2 linked regions of the Phragmitibacter flavus genome follow. The main gene of each other region encodes a partner of the protein of the gene in region 2 in a complex. Links are inferred from orthologs where the notes say so. Each region holds a gene or a part of one and is shown on either strand. Other genes may lie near its edges.

Region 1 (9,304 bases), on a different replicon or contig from region 2:
CGATGTTCCACCCTGATAAACAGGCACGGAGGGGTGTCGTCAAGCCGATCGGGACGACGAATGAGGGTTTTGTGCTCGGCAGAGAGAGGTTAGGAGCCCATTTGCAGGATCATAACGACGCCGGCGATGCAGGAGACGATGCCGAGGATGCCGAGGATCATGAGGCCGCTGCCCGCTTGTTTTTTCTTCGCTTTGGGGCCAAAACCCTGGCGCATGTGGGCGGGGCAGGGGGTGGCTCCGAGACCGGTAATGGCGGCGGCGGAGTTGGTGACGGTGGCGGGTTCCCAGCCGCTGCCAGCGCTTTCGTTGGAGAAGTCGGGTTCAGAAGCGTCGTCTTCGTAGATGGAAGTGGGGGCTGGGGCAGAGCCTTCGTCGGCGGAGGCGGGAGCTGACGCTGGAGCGTCGCCTTCGTAAACGACGGGGCAGCTGCCGATACGGAATTCTTCGCCGTGGCTGAGGCTGGCTTTTTCAACGCGCTGGCCGTTGACGTGGGTGCCGTTGGTGGAGCCGAGATCATGGAAGTCGATGCCGTTGGGGGTCACAAAAATTTCGCCGTGGTAGCTGGAAACGGAGCCGTCGGGCACGACGAGGTCGTTGTCCTGGGCGCGACCGATGCGATAGCGTTCGGCTTCGAGTTCAAACTCAAGGGTCGAGCCGTCGGTGGTGTTGATTCTGATTTTTGGCATAACTGGGGACGTTTTTAGCAGTCGGGGGGTGGAGTGGCAAGAAAGATTCAAGATTCAAGATTCCAAGATCCAAGATTTTGAGGAGTGAGGGGCTTGAAGGTAGGCGGATGGAGGCGGCTGAGCACGGGCAGGTTGGTCGCACGATTGGTGGCGTTTTTTAACCGGCGCAACACGAAGTCCCCGGGTTTCAACGGTGGCCCATGGGAAATTGGGCAAGCGTCTGAGGCGCTTCGCGTCCGTGTTCTTGGCAAGATGCCAAGAACGACACGCAAGATGCGTATGCTCCCCAAATTCTCGCTATTTGCTGGACTCGATGAGGGAGGCGAATTCTTTGAAGAAGTAGCTGGCGTCGTTGGGGCCGGGGGCGGCTTCGGGGTGGTATTGGACGCTGAAGACGGGGAGGTCGCGATGGCGCAGGCCTTCGACGGTGCCGTCGTTCAAGTTGATGTGGCTGACTTCGAGATTGGAGGGGAGGGAGTCGGCATCGACGGCAAAACCGTGGTTTTGACTGGTGATGGTGACCTTGCCGGTGCGGACGTCCTGGACGGGCTGGTTGCCGCCGCGATGTCCGAATTTGAGTTTGAAGGTTTTGCCGCCAAAGGCGTGACCGAGCATTTGATGGCCGAGGCAGATGGCGAAGACGGGTTTTTGTTCGGCGAGTTTGCGGACTTCGGCGTGGATGTAGTCAAGGGCGCCGGGGTCGCCGGGGCCGTTGCTGAGGAAGATTCCGTCGGGTTTCAGGGCGAGGACTTCGTCGGCTTTGGTGGTGGCGGGGACGACGTGGACATCAAATCCTTCCTGGCGCAGGCGGCGCAGGATGTTGCGTTTAATGCCGAGGTCGTAGGCAACCACGCGGTGTTTGGTTTCGCCGAGAGCGTGGAAGACGCCTTCGGGTGGACCGCTGTGGCCCTGGCTGGGGTTGGGGATGTCCCAGAGACGGCTTTGTTGATTGGTTTCGTCCCACGCGTAGGGGTTGGCGGCGGTGACTTCCTTGACGAAGTCGCTGCCTTTCATCAATGGGCTGTTTTGGGCGAGCTGGATGGCGTCGGCGACGGTGCCTTCGCTGGTGATGACGGCGCGCATGGCCCCGAGGGTGCGCAGGTGTTTGGTGAGGGCGCGGGTGTCGATGCCCTGGATGCCAGGGATGTTCCAGCGTTTGAGGTAGTCGTCGAGGCTCTCGGTGCTGCGCCAGTTGCTGGGGACATTACAAAGTTCTTCGATGACAAAACCGCGCACATGCGGTTCGTCGCTTTCGTCGTCGAGGAGGTTGATGCCGTAGTTCCCGATCATCGGGTAGGTCATGGCGACGATCTGGCCGCGGTAGGAGGGGTCGGTGAGGACTTCCTGGTAACCGGTCATGGAGGTGTTGAAACAGATTTCCCCCGAGCCTGCCTGGGTGGAACCAAAGGCTTCTCCTTCAAAATAACGTCCGTCTTCCAGGGCGAGAATGGCTTTCTTCATCGTGCGGGGGGTTGATAATGGCAGTTGGGCGGGGTTGCAAGTGATGTTGTTGTTGCGGACGGTTTCAAGGGGTTCTGGCTGGAGAGGCACGTTGGAATTCGGGCAAAAGCTGCAGCGCGGTAGGAATGTTCAGTGCCCTCGATCTTGGCCGATGTTTTTTGTGATTTACCTGCCCTTCGAACCATGTCAGGATCGACGAACTGCGTATGAAGTCCGATTCGCCCATCATTTGCGGAGGAGGCTGGCGCACGCGGCAAAAATTTGGCAAGCCTCGAGCCCGGCGGTTTGGCTTTCTAACGCTGGTGTGGATGGGGATTTCGTTTGGGGCTTCCGCGCCGTTTTGGGAGGGATGGCCGGAGGAGGTTGGAGCGTTCGAATGGTTATGCGTGGCGCTGCTGGTGCCGCACACGGTATTTGCGGTGTTGGCGGTGGTGTTTTGGTTGACGGAGAAGCCGCAGGTGTTTGTTGAGGAGACCCCCAGCTTTGATCACGATATTCGGAAGTTGTATTGAGGAGGAGGTGGATCAAAGAGAAACGGAGACAATCCAGTGAGCGACGAAATGTATGTTTAAACCGATTGTGGAAAGACTAGCAGACTGGAATTTGAGTTTGATTTTGTGGCTTGCAATGATGATGGCTTGCGGTGCGGGGATCCTGGAGGCTGAAAAGAAAAACGTGATGAGTCCTGAAGATTTGGTGGTGGCCTATGAAAAGGCTCTGGCTTCACAGAAGTGGGAGGCGGTGGAACCGTTGATGGATTCGCGGTGCACGGTGACTTTTTCTGACGGCAGTGTGCATCGGGGAATCAAGGAGGTGGAGAAGGCTTTTCGTAGAAACTTCGCGCTGATTGAGGATGAGAAGTATGCCATTTCGGAGCTTCATTGGATGGTGAAGTCGGATGGGTTTGCGGTCTGCACGTTTGTTTTTGAGTGGTCGGGGCGGATGGAAGGGCAGGCGGTGGCAGGTTCGGGGCGGGGAACATGGTCGATGTTGAAGGATGGCGGAACGTGGAAACTGGTCGCGGAGCACCTTGGGCCGAAGGCGGAGGGGTGAGGTTGCCGTTTTTGTGTGGTCGATGCACGCTGGGTGCATGAGGCGTCCTTGCAGGACGCGGAGTGTAAGGACTTTACCCGGCACCTTGTGCCGGGCTGATATGAAGTGTCCTGTCAGGACACGGGGTGATCAAGGAATGAATCCCCGACTTGGGTTGAGCGCTTGATCTGGTGGCGGGTTCTCGGCAAGATGCCGAGGACGAATGGCGAGCGGGACGGGTAATCTCGCCTTCCAATTTAAACGATGGCTTTGATTTCGAGATTGCGGTTGGCTCGTTCGAGTTCGCGGACGCGATCAAGGAGATCAGGAAGGCGGCGGGAGGCGGCGACGCGGCGGCGTTCTTCGCCAGCGGTGGTGGCGGGGAAGCCCATGTAGGATTCGCGACCGGGTGGGAGGTCCTTGGTGACACCTGCACGACCGCCGATGGTGACCATGGAACCGACGTTGACGTGGCCCGCGATGCCGGCCTGGGCGGCGATGACGACGTAGTCGCCAATTTGGGCGCTGCCAGCAATGCCGGTGCCGGAGACGATGATGCAATGTTTGCCGATGACGACGTTGTGGGCGATCTGAACAAGGTTGTCGATTTTGGTGCCTTTGCCGATCCAGGTGCGGCCGAAGCGGGCGCGGTCGATGGTGGTGTTGGCACCGATTTCGACGTCGTCGTCGATCTGCACGATGCCGGACTGGCGGACTTTGCGGTGTTCGCCGTTGATGAATTCGTAGCCGAAACCGTCGGCACCGATGACGACGCCGGAGTGCAGGATGACTCGGGCCCCGAGGGTGCAGCCTTCCTGAATCGTGGCATTGGGAAAAAGCTGGGTGTTGTCGCCGATGGTGACGTTGCGACCGACGTAGCTACCTGCACCGATGCTGACATGGTTGCCGAGCTGAGTGCCTTCCTCAACGACGGCATTGGCACCGATGGAGACGCCGGTTTGGTCGGTGATGATGCCCTCGGCGACGACGGCGGAGGGATGGATGCCGACGGTGGCGGGGGTGGCGTGGAAGCCGAAGGCGTCGACAATTTTTTCAAAGGCAACGGAGGGGTCTTTAACGATGAGTCCGGAAACGTGGGGAGGGAGCGTGGTCCAGCCTTCAGGGATGAGGACGGCGCTGGCTTTGGTTTCGGCGAGCCAGCCGCGGTAGCGATGGTCGGAAAAGAAGCTGAGGTCGCCGCGACGGGCTTCGCGAAGCGATGCGAAACCGGTGATCATGGTGTCGTTGTCTCCAGGGAGGAGACGCGCAGTCACCATTTCGGCCAGTTCCAATACAGAAATATTCATGAACAGCCTTCGCATGGTTTTCTCGGAATGATACCTAAATGAACACGGCTGGCGTGATTGTCACCGTCGATTGGGTGGAGTGAAGCGTGTGTTTTGGCTGGCTATTCTGTCGAATGAGCGGACACTGCCCTTCATCGTTGAGCTTGGGATGCTGGATGATGTGGCTAATCAGGATCCCCCATGAATTATGCAACGATTTGTCTGTGACTGCGGTAATGTGCTTTTCTTTGAGAGCTCACGGTGTTTGCAATGTGGTGAAGAGGTGGGCTATGACCCGGATGCGCAGAAGATGGTGGTAATCCGGCCAGGTGGATGGGGTCAGCGCTGTGGAAACGGGGTGCAATATGGGATCTGCAACTGGGTGGTGCCTGCCAATGGGGCAGCGGCGGAGAAGGCGGCTCTGTGTTTTTCGTGTTCGCTGAATCGCAAGATTCCAAATTTGAAGGAGGAGCGCAATGTGCGCTTGTGGGGTCGGATGGAAGGCGCAAAACGGCGTTTGGTTTACTCGCTACTGCGGATGGGGATTCCATTAGCCTCCAAGGTGATGGATGCGCAGTCGGGTCTGGCTTTTGATATCGTGAGTGCGCAGGCGCAGCCGGGGGTGACGATGGGGCATTTAAATGGGGTGATCACGGTGAATTTGGACGAGGCGGACGATACGTATCGGCAGATCAATCGTGAGCAGTTGGGGGAGAGCACGCGCACGTTGCTGGGGCATTTCCGGCATGAGATTGGTCATTATTTCTGGCAGCGCTGGATGAGTGAAGCGGCTTGGGACGATCCGCAACGGTTGGCGTTTCGTGAACGTTTCGGGGATGAGTGGCGCGACTATGGGGCGGCGTTGAGCTGGCATTATCAGTTCGGAGCACCACAGGATTGGGCGGATCAGTTCATCAGTGGTTATGCGGCGTCACATCCCTGGGAGGATTGGGCGGAGACCTGGGCGCACTATTTGCAGATTTTGGAGGGCTCAGAGACGTTCGAGGGGTTGGGTTTGGAGACCAAGCGGATAGCGTTGCCGGTGGTGAATTTTCCGGTGGAGGCGGGTCAGTTGCCGAACAGTTTGCCGCAGGATGAAAAAGCGGATAAAGCGTTCGTGACGTGGTTGCAGGGCTGGGTGAGTTTGTCCACGGTGTTGAATGAAACTTCGCTGAGTCTTGGTCAGCCGGCGGTGTATCCGTTTGTGATTTCGACGAAGGTCGCGCAGAAGTTACGATTGGTGGATCACTTGGCGAAGGTGTGGGCTGCAGGCAAATAGATCGTCCTCGTCCTCCTACTCGTGCTTGAACTCGTCCTTGATTGCTGCGCAGACGTTCGCTTCATTTCTTTGATCGCCAACAAACCATGCTTGCGTTTTGATCAAGGCTCTTGGTAGTGTCGGTTTTATCCATCGCCGGAATGCTCACTGGCGGTTGGTGTCTGGCGGTTTCATTTTTACCCAGTTCTCACTCACCCATGCCCTTGCTCACGGATCGCAAGACGAAAACGCAATACGATGCCATCGTGGTCGGCTCTGGTGCCGGCGGTGGAATGGCGGCGCTGATTCTCACGCTCAACGGTGCGAAAGTGCTGATGATTGAGGCGGGTCGGAATTACGAACCGCAAACGGAGACGCCGATGTTCAATACGCCGGAGATGGCACCGTTGAGGGGGGATCGGACGCCGGACCGGTTTTTCGGTTATTACGATGCAACGATTGGCGGCTGGCAGGTGCCGGGAGAGCCTTACACGAACAAGGCGGGAACGGAGGGCAACTTCTGGTGGTGGCGGGCGCGGATGCTGGGTGGAAGGACGAATCACTGGGGGCGGATTTCGCTGCGATTTGGTGAGCACGATTTCAGGCCAAAGTCGCGTGATGGCTTGGGGGTGGACTGGCCAATGACGTATGAGGACATGGCGCCGTGGTATGATCGGGCGGAGAAGCTGGTCGGCATTTATGGCGAGGCGAACGGGATTGAGAACGCGCCGGATTCGCCGCCGGGGGTGTTGCAACCGCCGCCGAAACCGAAGGTGGGCGAGTTGCTGGCGAAGCGGGCGGGCAAGAAGCATGGGGTGCCGATTGTGGCAGCGCACCGCGCGGTGTTGTCGGTGCCGATGGATGGCAAGAAACTGGCGGGCGAGTTGTTTCCTGACAATCCCAAGGCGCAGGAGATCATGGCATTGGACATGAGCACGCGGGCCCCGTGTTTTTGGGCGACGAACTGCATTCGCGGATGTTCGATCCGTGCGAATTTTCAGAGCACCACGGTGTTGATCCCACCGGCGTTGGCCACGGGGAATCTGGACATCATCACGGATGCGATGGTTCGTGAGGTTTTGGTTGGACCGGATGGCAAGGCGACGGGGGTTCACTACATCGACAAGCAGCCGCGCCGCGATTGTGTGGTGAAGGCGCGGGTGGTGATTCTGGCGGCGAGCACGTGTGAGACGACGCGGATTTTGATGAACTCAAAGGGCAGGGATCGTTCAGGTTTGGGCAATGCATCGGGCGAGTTGGGCAGGAACTTGATGGACTCGGTGGGGACGAGTCTGGGGGCGCAGATTCCGGCAATGGAGAGCCTGCCGCCTTACAATGAGGATGGAGCGGGAGGGTTGCATACTTATTCGCCGTGGTGGTTGGTGCGCGATCATGCGAAGCTGGGGTTCGCGCGGGGTTATCACATTGAGATGAGCGGTGGCAGACAAATGCCGGGGGTGACTTCATTGGGGATTTTGGACAGCAAGGCGAAGGGGGTTTATGGGACGAAGCTGAAGGAGGCGGCGCGGCGATATTATGGATCGACTTTTGGTTTTTCGGGTCGTGGCGAGATGATTCCAAACAAAGATTGTTATTGTGAGATTGATCCGAATGTGGTGGATCAATGGGGCATTCCGGTGTTGCGGTTTCATTGGAAATGGAGTGATCATGAGATCAAGCAGGCGGAGCACATGCAGAACACGTTTGCGGAATTGCTGAGCGAGATGGGTGGCGATCCGAAACCGAAGTCGGGCAAGGATGCGATTCAGAAGCCGGGTGAGATCATCCACGAAGTCGGCACGGCGCGCATGGGGTTTAGCGATCAAGATAGCGTGACCAATCAATGGTGCCAGACGTGGGAGGCGAAGAATTTGTTTTTGATGGATGGTTCGGTGTTGCCGAGCAATCCGGACAAGAATCCGACGCTGACAATTCTGGCGCTGGCGTGGCGGAGCTGTGAATGGTTGATGGGGGAGATGAAACGAGGGGAGATTTGAAGGAAATCCTATGAAACGTCTGATAGTTCCAAGTGTTCTTATACTGGTTGGCATGGCTTTTTGTGTGGCCGCTGAAGAGCTGGAAGCGGTGACGCTTAGGTTTAGTCAGGTGACGGAGGTTGAAGGGGGAAGTTCGGAGGTGTTGCCGTATGCCGATCCGTATGTCGAACCTGAGTTCAGTTCCATCAAAGTGGAGAAAGTATCGTTGATTGACTCTTCAGACATCAAGTCAGCCTATGCTTTTGCCGATGCCGTTATGGGGCCGACAGTTGGACTCGATTTTACCGAGTTAGGAGCGAAGAAATTTGCTGAAGTCACCAAACGAAGCATTGGCAAACGGCTGGCCATTATTATTGACGGCAAAGTGATATCGGCGCCCAACATCAAGGATCAAATTACTGGTGGGAAGGCGGTGATTTCTGGAAAGTTTTCGATGGACGATGCCGACGCACTGGCACGGAAGATCAATGCGGGATTGCCAAAAACTCAATTATAACTTTTTCATTTCAACCTCCGATTCAATATGAAGCCTGAACGTTCTGCTATTTCACGTCGCGATGCTCTGAAATGGCTCGCGGGCACTTCGGCGGCGGGTGTGGCAGCACCGGCCATGGCGGCTCCAAATGAAACGGGTCCGGCCCCGGCTTCGACGGTGGGGCGGCACCCGATTCATGATCCGGATTTTTTCAAGCCGGTGTTTCCCTGGGAGAAGTTATTGAGTGAGGAGGAGATGAAGACGGTGACGGTTTTGGCGGACATCATTTTGCCGAAGGATGAGCTGGGACCGTCGGCGAGTGAGTTGAAGGTGCCGGAGTTTATCAATGAATGGATCAGTGCGCCGTATGAGGACAAGGTGGCAGATCGCGAGTTGATCAGGGGCGGGATAGCGTGGTTGAATACGGAAAGTTTTCGGCGTTTTGAAAAACGCTTTGATGAGGTGAATGCAACGGGGCAGATTCAAATCGTGGATGACATTTGCGGGGCGGGTGAGGTGAAGGCGGAGCATCAGTTGGGGGCAAAGTTTTTCACGCTGATCCGCAAGTTGACCCTGGGAGGTTATTACACGCACAGTGGTTCGTGGAAGCAGCTGGGGTATGTGGGCAACATCTCGTTGGGCGGCGCGTATCCAGGCGTGCCTCAGGAAATCATTGAGCTGCTGAAATTGCAGGATGTCGTGTGAATATGTGGTCGCTGTCTGTGTCCTGGTGGGAACTCGTTCTCCGCGCGGTGGTGGTGTATGTGTTTGTGCTGGTGATCCTGCGGATGTCAGGTAAAAGGCAGGTGGGTCAGCTGGCTCCGTTTGATTTGGTGTTGTTGTTGCTGCTGTCGAATTCGGTGCAGAATGCGATGAATGCGGGCGACAATTCACTGCTTGGCGGATTGATTTCGGCGGGGGCCTTGATCTTGTTGAATTACGGTTTTGGACTGGCGACGTTTCGCAGCAAGAAGATCGAGGCGCTGGTGGAGGGACGGCCGCAGGTGCTGATTCACAAAGGCAAGGTGGATGAGGGGGTGATGCGGGGTGCGAAGTTGACCCATCATGAACTGGACATGGCGCTGCGTCGTGAGGGCTGCACCAGCCCG
Region 2 (12,147 bases):
TTTACTGGCCGTGGGCATTATTGCTCACGGCTTTTTCATTTTTCGTGGTGATGGAAAAAGTTCGCAGATGGATTTGGTTAGTTGATCCGGCGCATGATACGGCGTGGCATCGGGTTTGGTGATTTTGTGCCCTGACTCTGGTTTGCACCGGCGGGCTTGACTTCATATCGCCGAACCAATTATTCTGACTTTTTATGTTCGACGCGTCAGCCCACCCCGCACCCGAGGAGTTGGTGTGATTGGACGACCGGTTTAAGCGGCCATTTGCCTTTCTTTCAACAAGCGATTTCACTTATTATGCCACCAGAAAAAATTTTGCAGATATCAAAAGCCCATGGGTTCTTGAACAAATGCATCCTCGCCTACATCATCATCTACATCCTATGTCTTGGATTTAAAGACAGCGAGTCGATACTTTCTCTTGTTTTGCTGATAACTTTGGTGGCGGTCATTTTGTTGTCCGCAGTAGCCACCGTAAGATTGTCATCGAAGATCAACCATCCTGCCGTGACCGTGATTTATGCATTGTTGGTCCTCATCCCTGTTGTTGGCGGTTTGATTTTGCTTCTCACCAGTAACAGCGCCCACAAAATTCTCCGCAAAGAGGGATATAAAATTGGTTTTTTTGGTTCGATAAAGCAGTAAGCGGGATGCTGAATCCAACCCGCGAATGATGTCGCAATGGCGATGTTGTGATGAAGATTTCATGACAAGGTCGGGATGGAAGACTCGTTTTGTCTTTGGTCGTTGAGGGCGTAATTTTATGAATTATCGAGCAGTGGCACTGTGGATGGTGATTGGGGGGATTCTTTGCAGCAACGCAGCCATAGTGGCTGCGGATGGTTATTTTGAGATTCAGGTGGTCGATGAGCAAACGGGGAAAGGGGTGCCGTTGGTGGAGTTGAAGACGGTGAATCATCTTCGTTATGTGACGGACAATGCGGGCAGGGTGGCGTTCTATGAGCCGGGTCTGATGAATGAGACGGTGTTCTTTTCCGTTTCATCACATGGGTATGAAATGAAGAAGGACGGATTTGGAATCGCGGGAATTCGGTTGGAGGTGAAGGAAGGGGGCCGGGCGGAGATCAAGGTGAAGCGGCTCAACATCGCGGAGCGTTTGTATCGGTCGACGGGGCAGGGTCTCTACCGGGACAGCGTGATGTTGAAGAAGGAGGTTCCGTTGAAGGAGCCCTTGGGCATGGGCGGGGTGGTGGGACAGGATTCAGTGTCGGGGGTTCCTTATCGAGGGAAGATCTACTGGTTCTGGGGGGATACTTCGAGAATCTCGTATCCATTGGGTTTGTTTCGAATGGCGGGGGCGACGAGCGAACTACCTGGCGGGGCGGGGTTGCCGTTTTCAGAGGGGATTGATTACCAGTATTTCACGGGCAAGGACGGATTTTGCCGGGCGATGGTGGAGGTGGCAAATCCAGAGGGTGTTGTGTGGGCTTTTGGTTTTGCAACAGTGCCGGACAAGGCGGGGAACGAGCGATTGGTCTGTCACTATTCGCGTCGCAAAGGGCTGACGGGCGAGATGGAACATGGGATGATGGTTTACAACGATGAGCGGGAGATTTTTGAAGTGGCGACGGTGTTGGATCTTGTGGAGAAGTGGCGGTTTCTGGATGGTCAACCGGTGAAGGTGAGTGTGGATGGCGTGGACTATTTGTATAGTGGAGTGCCTTTTCCGACGGTGCGGGTGCCGGCGACGCTGGAGGCGGTGTTGGATTCGACCAAATACGAGGCTTTTCGTGCCGAGGTGAAGGGCGGCGAGACGCGCTGGCAGTGGACGAAAGACGCGGGGCCGAGTTCCGTGAATGAAGTGTGGGATTGGTGGAAGGCGGGTTTGATGAAGGGGGAGCAGGCGAGGTTCTTGCCGCTGGATGGCGGTGATCCTGAGTCGAAGCGGCGGGTGAGGCCGCATACGGGGTCGGTGCGATGGAATCCGTTTCGGAAAAAGTGGGTGATGATTGCGGTGGAGCATGCCTATCACGAAGGCAAAGAGTATGCGTCGCCGCTGGGAGAGGTCTGGTATTCGGAAGCCGATGCACCAGAGGGGCCGTTTGAAAAAGCGGTGAAGATTTTAACGCATCAACGGATGACGTTTTACAATCCGGTGCACCACGATTTCTTCGATGAAGAAGGCGGTCGGGTGATCTATTTTGAAGGGACTTACACCAACCAGTTTGTGGAGAGCGAGCCGACGCCTGGGTATGATTACAACCAGATCATGTATCGGTTGGATTTGAATGATCCGAGACTGGTGAAGGTGTTTCAGCAGTAAGTCGGCGCGGAGCTGTGAGGCTCGCCAAACGCTCGATTCCCGAAAGGAGTCGATTGTCGAACGGTGATCGTAGTTTCAAAGCCGCCCCATTTCCCGTGGTGAGAGTTTTCCTTCCGCAGCGACCGGCGAATCACGAGACTTAATTTTTAGGAGCATCGTTCTTCGACAAGGCCGGACAACAATGCAAAATGACCGTCGTCGTGATAGAGCGGCAGCTGATGACGCTGGGCGGTGGCTGCGATCCAGATGTCGTTGTCAGGAATCGGCGTGCCTTGGCCGGCCAGATGCGCCCGCAGTTTGGCATAGTGAGCCGCCGTCTGATCGTCGGTCGCAATGATCACCACGTCTCTCAAAAACTTCTCCAGTGGCACCCTGGCACGTGGATCATCGCCAGACCGCTCCACCCCGAAGAGCAACTCTCCCAGTGCGACGGTTGGCAGGTAAAGTTCCTCCGCTTCGGCGAGTCTCTGGCTGATCTGGGGCGAGAGGCCGCGCAGATGTTTCACCACGACACTGGTGTCGAGTGCAAGGGATTCACCAGCCATTTTCGTCAATGCGTTCGCATTCTTCGACCGCAGCAGCAAAGGCATCTCCCACTGGGCCGCTGATTGCACCGGCGGTTTCGGCGATGCTCTGACTTCGGCGCTGGCGACGTGTTTCGCGCAACTGATGGATGTAGCGCGCCGCATCCTCCAAGTCTTGACTCGGCAGATGTTTGAGATCGTCGATGATGTCCACGAGTGCGGTCATGAACAGAATGTTACGCTCGCGATGTGGATTCGTCGAGTGCGGATTAATCTGCGATTGGGTGGTCCTGTTGCCTCAAAAGTGTTGACACCGGTGGCGGGGTGTATGGGTTGAGGGTATTGGTGATGGAGATTTTGCGATGAGGTTTGGTTGGTCGGGAAGTTTAGAACTCTGGGCTTGAATTGATGGTCGGGGGATGGACATTGGGTGGCTTATGTTTAAGACTGGCCAGGCCGTTGTGTGCATCAATGATGAGTTTGAACCTTGGGTTTTTGACCTTTACCGGTCGTTGCCGAAGAAGGGGAAGATTTATACGGTGCGCTCGCTGGGGGTGGGTCGGTCAAAGCCGCAGTTTACGGTGAATGATGATGCGGAGATCAAGATCAAGGGCGCGGAGTTTGACATCATGATTCTGCTGGAGGAGTTGCTGAATCCGGACGATCCGCATTCAAGCGTGAAGCAGGAGCTGGGGTTTCGTTCGGACCGGTTTGCGCCGCTGGAGGAGATCGAGGAAGAGGAGGAGGTTTATGAGATGGTGGGGATCGGCAAACAACAGAAGGAGTATGAGCCGCAGCCACGGTGAGTGGTTGAGGAGGCTTGAAGAGTGACAAAAGTAGAGGCGCGAACGCCGGGCGACTCTACTTGGGTTCATGGGGTTATCCCAAAAGTGATAGCGTGGACGAGGGTTGACCTGGAGAGGCGAGGGAAGGAAGGCGTTGTCCAGGTGTGATCGTGGCAAACAGCAAGGTCACCGTCGGGAACTGGCTGCGATCTGATCTTGCCGGAGTTTTTTGGGTCACTATTGGCTGCGGAATCGCGGCAGGTCGAACCGAAGCGAAAAGTGTCAATTTCCGCGTTCGGTGGCGGGAGGGATGGTCCGTTGGGTGCGATCCCTATGGTTCCAACGGATTGGGTTATGCGTGAGCGTGATACTCCTGAATAGTTTTGACGCTGATGTCGCGCTCGTTTAGGGAGCGAATGGCTTTCAAGGCGGAGTCGGCGGCGCGCATGGTGGTCATGATGGGGATGCGGTTGGCGACGGCGGCGGTGCGGATTTTGATTTCATCTTCACGCGGGGTTTTGCCGCTGGGGGTGTTAATGATGAAATGCATGTCCTTGTTCTTGATGTGATCAAGGACGTTGGGACGTTGGCCGCTGGCAAGTTTTGGGAGCTCGTTGACTTCAATACCTTCGGCTTTCAGGAGGCTGGCGGTGCCGGAGGTGGCGTAGATGTTGAAGCCGAGATCGGCGTAACCTTTGGCGAGTTTGGCAACGGCGGGTTTGTCGGTTTCCTTGACGCTGATGAAGATGTTGCCTTTGACGGGCAGGGTGCCGCCGGCGGCCATTTGGCTCTTGGCGAAGGCGAGGCCGAGGTCGGAGTCGATGCCCATGACTTCGCCGGTGGATTTCATCTCGGGGCCGAGGGTGATGTCGACGCCGGGAAATTTACTAAAAGGGAAAACGGCTTCTTTGACGCTGAAATGTTTTGGGATGATTTCTTCGGTGTAGCCAAGTTCCTTCAAGGTTTTGCCGGCCATGATTTTGGCGGCGAGTTTGGGGAGGGGAATGCCGATGGCTTTGCTGACGAAGGGGGCGGTGCGGCTGGCGCGGGGGTTGACTTCGATGACGTAGAGGTCGTCGCCTTTGACGGCGAGCTGCATGTTCATGAGGCCGCGCACGTTGAGGGCTTTGGCGAGTTTCTTGGCGGCTTCGCGGATGCGATCCTGCATGGCCTGGGTGAGGCTGAAGGGGGGGATGACGCAGGCGGAGTCGCCGGAGTGGATGCCGGCTTCTTCGATGTGCTCCATGATGGCTCCGATGACGGTGGTTTCGCCGTCGCTGATGCAGTCGACATCGACTTCGGTGGCGTCTTCGAGGAAACGGTCGACGAGCACGGGGCGGTCGGGCGTGGCGTCGACGGCGTTTTGCATGTAGTGCGTGAGTTCGGCGTCGCTGTAGACGATCTGCATGGCGCGGCCGCCGAGCACGAAGCTGGGGCGAACGAGGCTGGGGTAGCCGATGCGGGCGGTGACGGCGAGGGCTTCTTCGAGGGAAGTGGCGGTGCCGCTGGGGGCCTGGAGGAGTTCGAGGTCGTCGAGGAGTTTGGCGAAGAGTTTACGGTCTTCGGCGAGTTCGATGCTTTTTGGAGAGGTGCCGATGATGCGAACGCCGTTTTCTTCGAGGCCTTTGGCGAGATTGAGCGGGGTTTGGCCGCCGAACTGGACGATGACGCCGAGGACCTGATCGTTGACGTTTTCGCGTTCGTAGATGTTGAGCACGTCTTCGAGGGTGAGGGGCTCGAAGTAGAGTTTGTCGGAGGTGTCGTAGTCGGTCGAGACGGTTTCCGGGTTGGAGTTGACCATGATGGTCTCGAAGCCGAGTTCGCGCAGGGCGAAGGAGGCGTGGACGCAGCAGTAGTCGAACTCGATGCCCTGGCCGATGCGGTTGGGGCCGCCGCCGAGGATCATGACTTTTTTACGTTCGTTGTCGCGGACTTCGTCTTCGACGCCGTAGGTGGAGTAGTAGTAGGGGGTGAAGGCTTCGAACTCGGCGGCGCAGGTGTCGACGAGGCGGTAGGTGGGGATGATGCCGAGCTTCTTGCGAGCTGCACGAACTTCGTTTTCGTTGGCTTCAAGTTGGAGCGAAAGCTGTTTGTCAGAGAATCCTAATTTTTTCCTGGTTCGCCAAGCGCGCCGCAAACTGTTGAGTCGGCTTTCTTCAACATCGGTCAAGACTTGTCCAGCTTCCCACCATTTGGCAAATGGGTCTAAATCCACGCGACTGTCTCGCACTTCTGAAAGGGCGTTCCAGTGCCGTGATTCAGCCACCAATTCCTCAATCTGCCGCAGAAACCAGCGGTCGATTTTGGTGATGTCGAAGACTTGGTCGACGGTCCAGCCTTTGACGAAGGCTTGGGCGAGATGGAAAATGCGCTCGGCGTTGGGGACGCTGAGTTTGTTGGTGAGGGTGATGTCATCGACAACGACGTCGGCTCCGTCGCCGAGGAGGCCGAAACGTTTGATCTCGAGACTGCGCAGGGCTTTTTGGAGGCTCTCTTTGAAGGTGCGGCCGATGGCCATGGCTTCGCCGACGGACTTCATCTGGGTGGTGAGGGTCTGGTCGGCTCCAGGGAATTTTTCAAACGTGAAACGGGGGACTTTGGTGACGACGTAGTCGATGGTGGGCTCGAACGAAGCCGGGGTTTCGCGGGTGATGTCGTTTTTGAGTTCGTCGAGGGTGTAACCGACGGCGAGTTTGGCGGCGATCTTGGCGATGGGGAAGCCGGTGGCTTTGGAAGCGAGGGCGGAACTGCGGCTGACGCGCGGGTTCATCTCGATGACGATCATGCGACCGGTGTCGGGATGGACGGCGAACTGGATGTTGGAACCGCCGGTTTCGACGCCGATCTCGCGGATGCAGGCGAAGCTGGCGTCGCGCATGATTTGATATTCGCGATCGGTGAGGGTCTGGATGGGGGCGACGGTGATGGAGTCGCCGGTGTGGACGCCCATGGGGTCGAGGTTCTCGATGGAGCAGATGACGACGCAGTTGTCGGCGCGGTCACGCATGACTTCCATTTCGAATTCTTTCCAGCCGAGGAGGGATTCGTCAATTTGAACTTCGCTGACGGGCGAGAGGTCGATGCCGCGGGCGACGATGGTTTCGAATTCTTCGCGGTTGTAGGCGATGCCGCCGCCGGTGCCGCCGAGGGTGAAGGCGGGGCGGATGATGAGGGGGAAGGTGCCGATTTCTTCAGCGATGGCGATGGCGTCGTCCATTTTGTGCGCGACGCCGGATTTGGGCATGTCGAGCCCGATTTTGAGCATGGCGTTTTTGAAAAGGAGGCGGTCTTCGCCTTTGTCGATGGCTTCGGCGTTGGCACCGATCATGCGGACGTTGTGTTTTTCGAGGACACCGCTCTTAAACAGGGACATGGCGGTGTTGAGGGCGGTCTGGCCGCCGAGGGTGGGGAGGAGGGCGTCGGGCTTTTCGCGTTCGATGATCTTCTCGACGATCTCGGGGGTGATGGGTTCGATGTAGGTGCGGGCGGCGAACTCCGGGTCGGTCATGATGGTGGCCGGGTTGGAGTTGACCAGGACGACTTCGTATCCTTCTTCGCGGAGGGCTTTGCAGGCCTGGACGCCGGAGTAGTCGAATTCACAGCCTTGTCCGATGATGATGGGACCGGAACCGATGAGAAGGATCTTGTGGAGGGATGGGTCTTTGGGCATGGTCAGCGTGGCGCGGGCAAAATGGGGGTTCCATCTCGCATCAAGATGCGTGTGAGGAAAGGGGAAAGTGCGGAAGGAGAAGTGAAAAAAGCGTGAGGTGGGGAAGTTTGGCAGCCTGTTGCACAAGATATGCGGCAAGGAAAAACCCGATTGGTGGAGGCCCGAGGTAGGGACGTCGAACTCGTTGACTCCCAACGATGAGCTACAAAAACCAATGAAACCCGGGTTTCCTCATTTGTGGATAACTTCCAGCTTTTTGTGGAAAAGATTTAGTGCCTTAGCAAATTAACCCGGTGTGGATGCTGGCAGTGGAAATCTAAGACATGTTAGAGGGTGAACGCATGAACACCGATTTTAGTGGAAAGGAGGTGACAAGCGCGTAACTTGGAAAATCGGGCTAATGAATCGAACAATCCTATTTGCGATGATGAAAGACCAGAAGATCCGCTGACAATTAATAGCATTATCCAAATAGTAAAGAAATGCTAAGTGAAGCATAAACAGCTTGTAATGAACGAGTTGAGAGGAAATTTAGGGCGAAAAGCAATTTACCATTGCTTTTAGTTCCCGCATTTTTTGCGATTCAATTTTCCTGAAAATAATTGGCGCCAATGAGTGTCGTTTTCGTTCCACAGCCTGCTCAGGCGGGTTCCACAGTCAGAAACAGTTTTCCGAATGTCGAATGATTTTTTAATTGGGCCTTGGCACCTGCACGCCCAAATATCCACCTTCCTCGGATGTGAATAAGTTGTGAACAAGGGGTTAAAAACTCCGCAGTGGCCTTAACGTCAATGAATAAGGAATTTCCTGACCACACTAAAATCTTCAGTATGTTTTTCAGATTCACGGCACGGGAAGGTAATTCTGAACGCAAATTAGGGGGAATGCGTTGCATCGCTGACTCGAGTCCAGCAGAGAGTGGGCGATGAGCGCAGGCAATGCCTGAAATCGATGTCTTCGATCGCCAACATTGACTGCTTCAATGGTCGCTGCCGGAATCGGAGTCGCCTTCCCGGGGAACGAAACGCATGATTTCTGCGATGAACTTGAGGGGGACGTCGTCGGTGGGGCCGTTTCGGTTCTTGGCGAGAATGAGGAGCGCTTCGCCCTTACGGGATTCGTCTTCGTCTTCGTCCTTGTCCTTTTTGTCGTCTTCCTGTTTGGACCCGGCGTAGTCGGCGCGGGTGAGGAGTCCGACCATGTCGGCGTCCTGCTCGATGGAGCCGGATTCACGCAGGTCGGAAAGCATGGGGCGCTGGCCCTTGCGTTGTTCGACGGCTCGGTTGAGCTGGGCGAGAACGATGATGGGGATGTTGAGTTCCTTGGCGACGCCTTTGAGACCGGCGGAGATTTCGGCGATCTCGATCTGGCGGTTTTCCTTGGCGCGCTTGGAGCCGGAGGTCATCAGCTGGAGATAATCGATGGCGATGAGCTGGATGTTGAACTGCTTTTTGAGTCGGCGGGCCTTGGCGCGGAACTCCATGATGTCGAGGCCGGGGGTTTCATCGATGTAGAGTTTGGCCTTTTGGAGTTGGCCGCAGGCGGTGGTCACGGCGCGCATCTGTTCGCGGTTGAGCATGCCGCTTTTGAGTTTGCTCATGTTGACGCCGGCACGGGCGGCGATGAGTCGTTGCACGAGGACGGAGGCGCTCATCTCCAGGCTGAAGAAGGCAACGGGGCGGTCTTCGTTGACGGAGGCGTGTTCGACGATGTTCATCGCGAACGAGGTTTTCCCCATGGACGGACGGGCGGCGATGATGAACATCTCCCCGCCTTGCAGGCCGGCGCTGAGGTTGTCGAGTTTGGGGTAGCCGGTAGAGAGTCCGCGCAGCATTCCGGGGTTGCGCAGCAGCTCCTCAATGGCATGCATGGCTTCGTCGACATGCACGTCGAGGGTTTTGATGGCGTCGCGAGACTGGGTGTCTTCGCGGACGGCGAGGACGCGAGACTCTACTTGGTCGAGGAGATTGGGAACGTCTTCTTGGTATTCGTAGGCGGCCTGGATGCTGTCGGTGCAGGCCGTGATGATGCGGCGCAGCAGGTGCTTGTCATGCAGGATACTCTTGTAGTAGGAGTAGTGGGCTGAAGTGGGGACGAAGGAATAGAGTTCGGCGAGGGTGGCAGGGCCGCCGATTTTGTCCATCAACCCTTTGTCAATGAAGTAGGTCGACAGGGAGACGAGGTCGATGGGGCGGTTGCCATTGTTGAATTCGAGGAGGACTTCGTAGACGAGGCGGTTGGCGGGGTGGTAGAAGGCTTCGAGGGGGATGTTGACCTGGGCGTCGTTGAGGAGGTCGACGGGGTTTTGCAGAAAGCAGGAGAGAACGCCTTTTTCGGCGTCGTCGCTGCGGGGCATCGAGCGTGCGGAATCGTTGGCATTTGCCTGGTGCTGCGCAGGGCCATGAAGCTTGACTTCACCTGGATTGGTCCACGCTGTTTTGGGTGCATTGGCAGCTGGTGTCCTAGTTTCGGCGACCATGATGATTCGGGACTATAACAATTTTTTGGACATTCTCTTTAGAAATGTCAGCACGGTGGTGGTTTCATGAAACTCGAGACTGCCTTGATGAAGTTCTGAGGCAATTTCTTCGCAGAGAAAGTAGACCGGCGTGCCAGTAAGTTTGTGGATGCGGTGGGTTGCCTGACTTTGTGGCGGGAAGTGGCTCATGTTGATCTTCTTGGATTGAATCTCATGGAAATACCAGCCGAGCCATTTCCAGAAAGCCAGTTCGAAGCACTCTGAAGACCGGTAGTTTGCCGCGAACAGCAGGTCTTCGCATAACTGTTTGATTTCGGGATCGGCGATGTCGGAGACTTTGGTGCGATAGTAGGATGACATAGGGGATTTTTTAGATTGGTGAGCACAAAAAAACCTCGGAAGGAGACTTCCGAGGTCTTCGAAAATGGAAAACCTAGCTGTCGTCTTCGGAGTCGCCTTCAGCACCATCACCAGCGGTGACGGTGATTTTGAGGAAGCAGTTGATGTCGCCGTGGAGTTTGACGGGGACTTCGAAAACGCCGGTGGTTTTGATGGGTTTTTCGAGTTCGATCTGGTGACGGTCGAGCTGGATGCCTGCGGTGCTGTCGGCAACAGCCTTGGCAATGTCGCTGGTGGTGATGGAACCGAATGCCTTGCCGCCCTGGCCGGTGGCGAGGGTGAGCTTGAGTTTGAGGCGCTTGAGTTTGGTGGCGAATTTTTCGGCTTCGGCGAGTTCCTGTGCTTCACGTTCGGCGCGGACTTTTTGCAATTCGTCAAGCTGCTTGAGGTTGCGCTTGTTGGCCAAGAAGGCTTTGCCCTGGGGGACGAGGAAATTGTGAGCGTAACCGCCTCTGACTTTCACGACGTCGCCTTCGGCGCCGAGGGTGGCGATTTTCTCTTTCAGAATGATGTCTACGGTGGCCATATGATTGCGTTCTAAATGGAAATGGGGCGTGGAGAATACCCGGTGGGAATGGGATGTCAAGTGATGGATGTTAAATATCGGGAGGATCTTCGTCTCCCAGCATTCGACATCGCGTGCCCGGGGACCGAAAACCTCTCGTGCAGCTCAGTGCAGAGAAGGTTGGTTCAGCCACCAGTTACCAGTTGATCAAGGCTTTTCCTTGATGATCCACTCGAGAAAGCCTTTGCGGACGCTTTCGGGCTGGATGCTGGCGCGTTGGGCGAGGGAGGAAAGCCAGCGGTTGAGGGCCTCGCGACCCATTTCGGATCTGACCACGCGCTCAATCTGCGGACGGACTTTCTCAAGTGGCTCAAGATTGCCGGGCTGTTTGGCTTCGCAGTAGATGATCATGTAGTTGGCGCTGATCTCGACCACTTTGCTGACGCTGCCAGCTTTGAGGGTGAAGGCGACTTCGGCGAGCTCCTTGTTAAGGGAGGCGCGCTCTTGCAGGCCCCAGTCGCCGCCGTCGCTGGCGCGGCTGTCCTGGGAGTAGGTGCGGGCGAGGGTTCCGAAGTCGGAGCCGCTGACGGCTTTTTCGCGAATCTCTTCAGCAAGCTTGAGCTGGGCCTCAGGGGTGGCGGTGCTGTTGCCGATCGGGTATTTGGGGATGGTGATGGTGCTGAACTTGATGAAGTCTTTCTCGCGGAACTGGGAGTCGTTTTCGCGGTAGAATTTTTCGACCTGGGCCGGGGTTGGGGGCGGAAGGCTGCGGATTTGTCGGGAACGAAGGACGGAGATGATCATCATGTCCTGACGTTGCTGGCGAAATTTGCGCAGGGTCATGCCGTTTTTGGCGAGTTCCTGGAGAAACTTTTGGCGGTCGCCTTCGAAGTTTTCGCGAATGACGGAATTGACGTCGTCATCAATGTATTGGGCCTTGATGGTGCCGCCGAGTTTTTCGAATTCGGAGAGGACGAGCTGGCGTTCGATGAGGGTGTAGAGAGCACTTTGGCGCAGTTCCCCGAGTTTTTGATCGAGTTCGCGAGGATCACGAATGGTCATGCGCAGCAGTTGTTCCTGCGAGTTGACGGCGTCGCGAACTTCGGAACTGACGATGGGTTTGCCGTTGATGACTACTTCGACTTTGTAACTGTTCTGACCGAAGGCGCTGCTGATGGAAAAATACAGCGCGAGAAGCAATACAGGAGCCAGGGAATGGCGGGACAGGAGATTCATGGATTAGATGGTTCGAAGCAGTTGCAAGGCCTCGCGCAATAGTAGGGGGGGGGAATGCGCTGTCAATCGAGGAAACTTGCCATTGAGCAAGACGTAGCGGCCGTTGCGGGTGAGCATGAGCTTGGTTTCCTGGATTTCGACGGCGCTGAGATTGGCGCTGGCGGCGGCGAGGCGCAGGGCGGCGCAGAGGAGAAGGTGTTCCACGGCGGGAGGCGGGGGGCCGAACTGGTCGCGCCAGTCGCGCTCAAGGGTGTCGAGCTCCTTG

Evidence for each region.
Region 1: the proteins of carB (region 2) and carA are in contact, whole or in part, in a solved structure (PDB 1KEE), measured with the Escherichia coli proteins. The link is inferred for Phragmitibacter flavus from one-to-one orthologs.

Annotation. Positions count from the first base shown.
Region 1 is NZ_VAUV01000020.1:75,261-84,564, forward strand. Bases 66-2,849 are described here. They hold carA (glutamine-hydrolyzing carbamoyl-phosphate synthase small subunit), read right to left. Parts: upstream 2,148-2,849; coding sequence 984-2,147; downstream 66-983. Other genes in these bases: FEM03_RS21405 (FHA domain-containing protein), read right to left, coding at 90-686; FEM03_RS21415 (hypothetical protein), read left to right, coding at 2,354-2,659; FEM03_RS21420 (YybH family protein), read left to right, coding at 2,826-2,849. Outside these bases: more of FEM03_RS21420, read left to right, coding at 2,850-3,200; lpxD (UDP-3-O-(3-hydroxymyristoyl)glucosamine N-acyltransferase), read right to left, coding at 3,437-4,486; FEM03_RS21430 (zinc-binding metallopeptidase family protein), read left to right, coding at 4,674-5,744; FEM03_RS21435 (GMC family oxidoreductase), read left to right, coding at 5,942-7,720; FEM03_RS21440 (SecDF P1 head subdomain-containing protein), read left to right, coding at 7,731-8,216; FEM03_RS21445 (gluconate 2-dehydrogenase subunit 3 family protein), read left to right, coding at 8,244-8,900; FEM03_RS21450 (DUF421 domain-containing protein), read left to right, coding at 8,903-9,304. UniProt on the Escherichia coli protein: Small subunit of the glutamine-dependent carbamoyl phosphate synthetase (CPSase).
Region 2 is NZ_VAUV01000019.1:39,542-51,688, forward strand. What follows is about bases 3,746-7,650. They hold carB (carbamoyl-phosphate synthase large subunit), read right to left. Parts: upstream 7,264-7,650; coding sequence 3,946-7,263; downstream 3,746-3,945. Outside these bases: FEM03_RS20890 (hypothetical protein), read left to right, coding at 298-645; FEM03_RS20895 (hypothetical protein), read left to right, coding at 764-2,284; FEM03_RS20900 (PIN domain-containing protein), read right to left, coding at 2,431-2,829; FEM03_RS24560 (hypothetical protein), read right to left, coding at 2,819-3,034; FEM03_RS20905 (hypothetical protein), read left to right, coding at 3,246-3,614; dnaB (replicative DNA helicase), read right to left, coding at 8,243-9,619; FEM03_RS20920 (hypothetical protein), read right to left, coding at 9,755-10,102; rplI (50S ribosomal protein L9), read right to left, coding at 10,176-10,667; FEM03_RS20930 (peptidylprolyl isomerase), read right to left, coding at 10,854-11,882; mfd (transcription-repair coupling factor), read right to left, coding at 11,886-12,147. UniProt on the Escherichia coli protein: Large subunit of the glutamine-dependent carbamoyl phosphate synthetase (CPSase).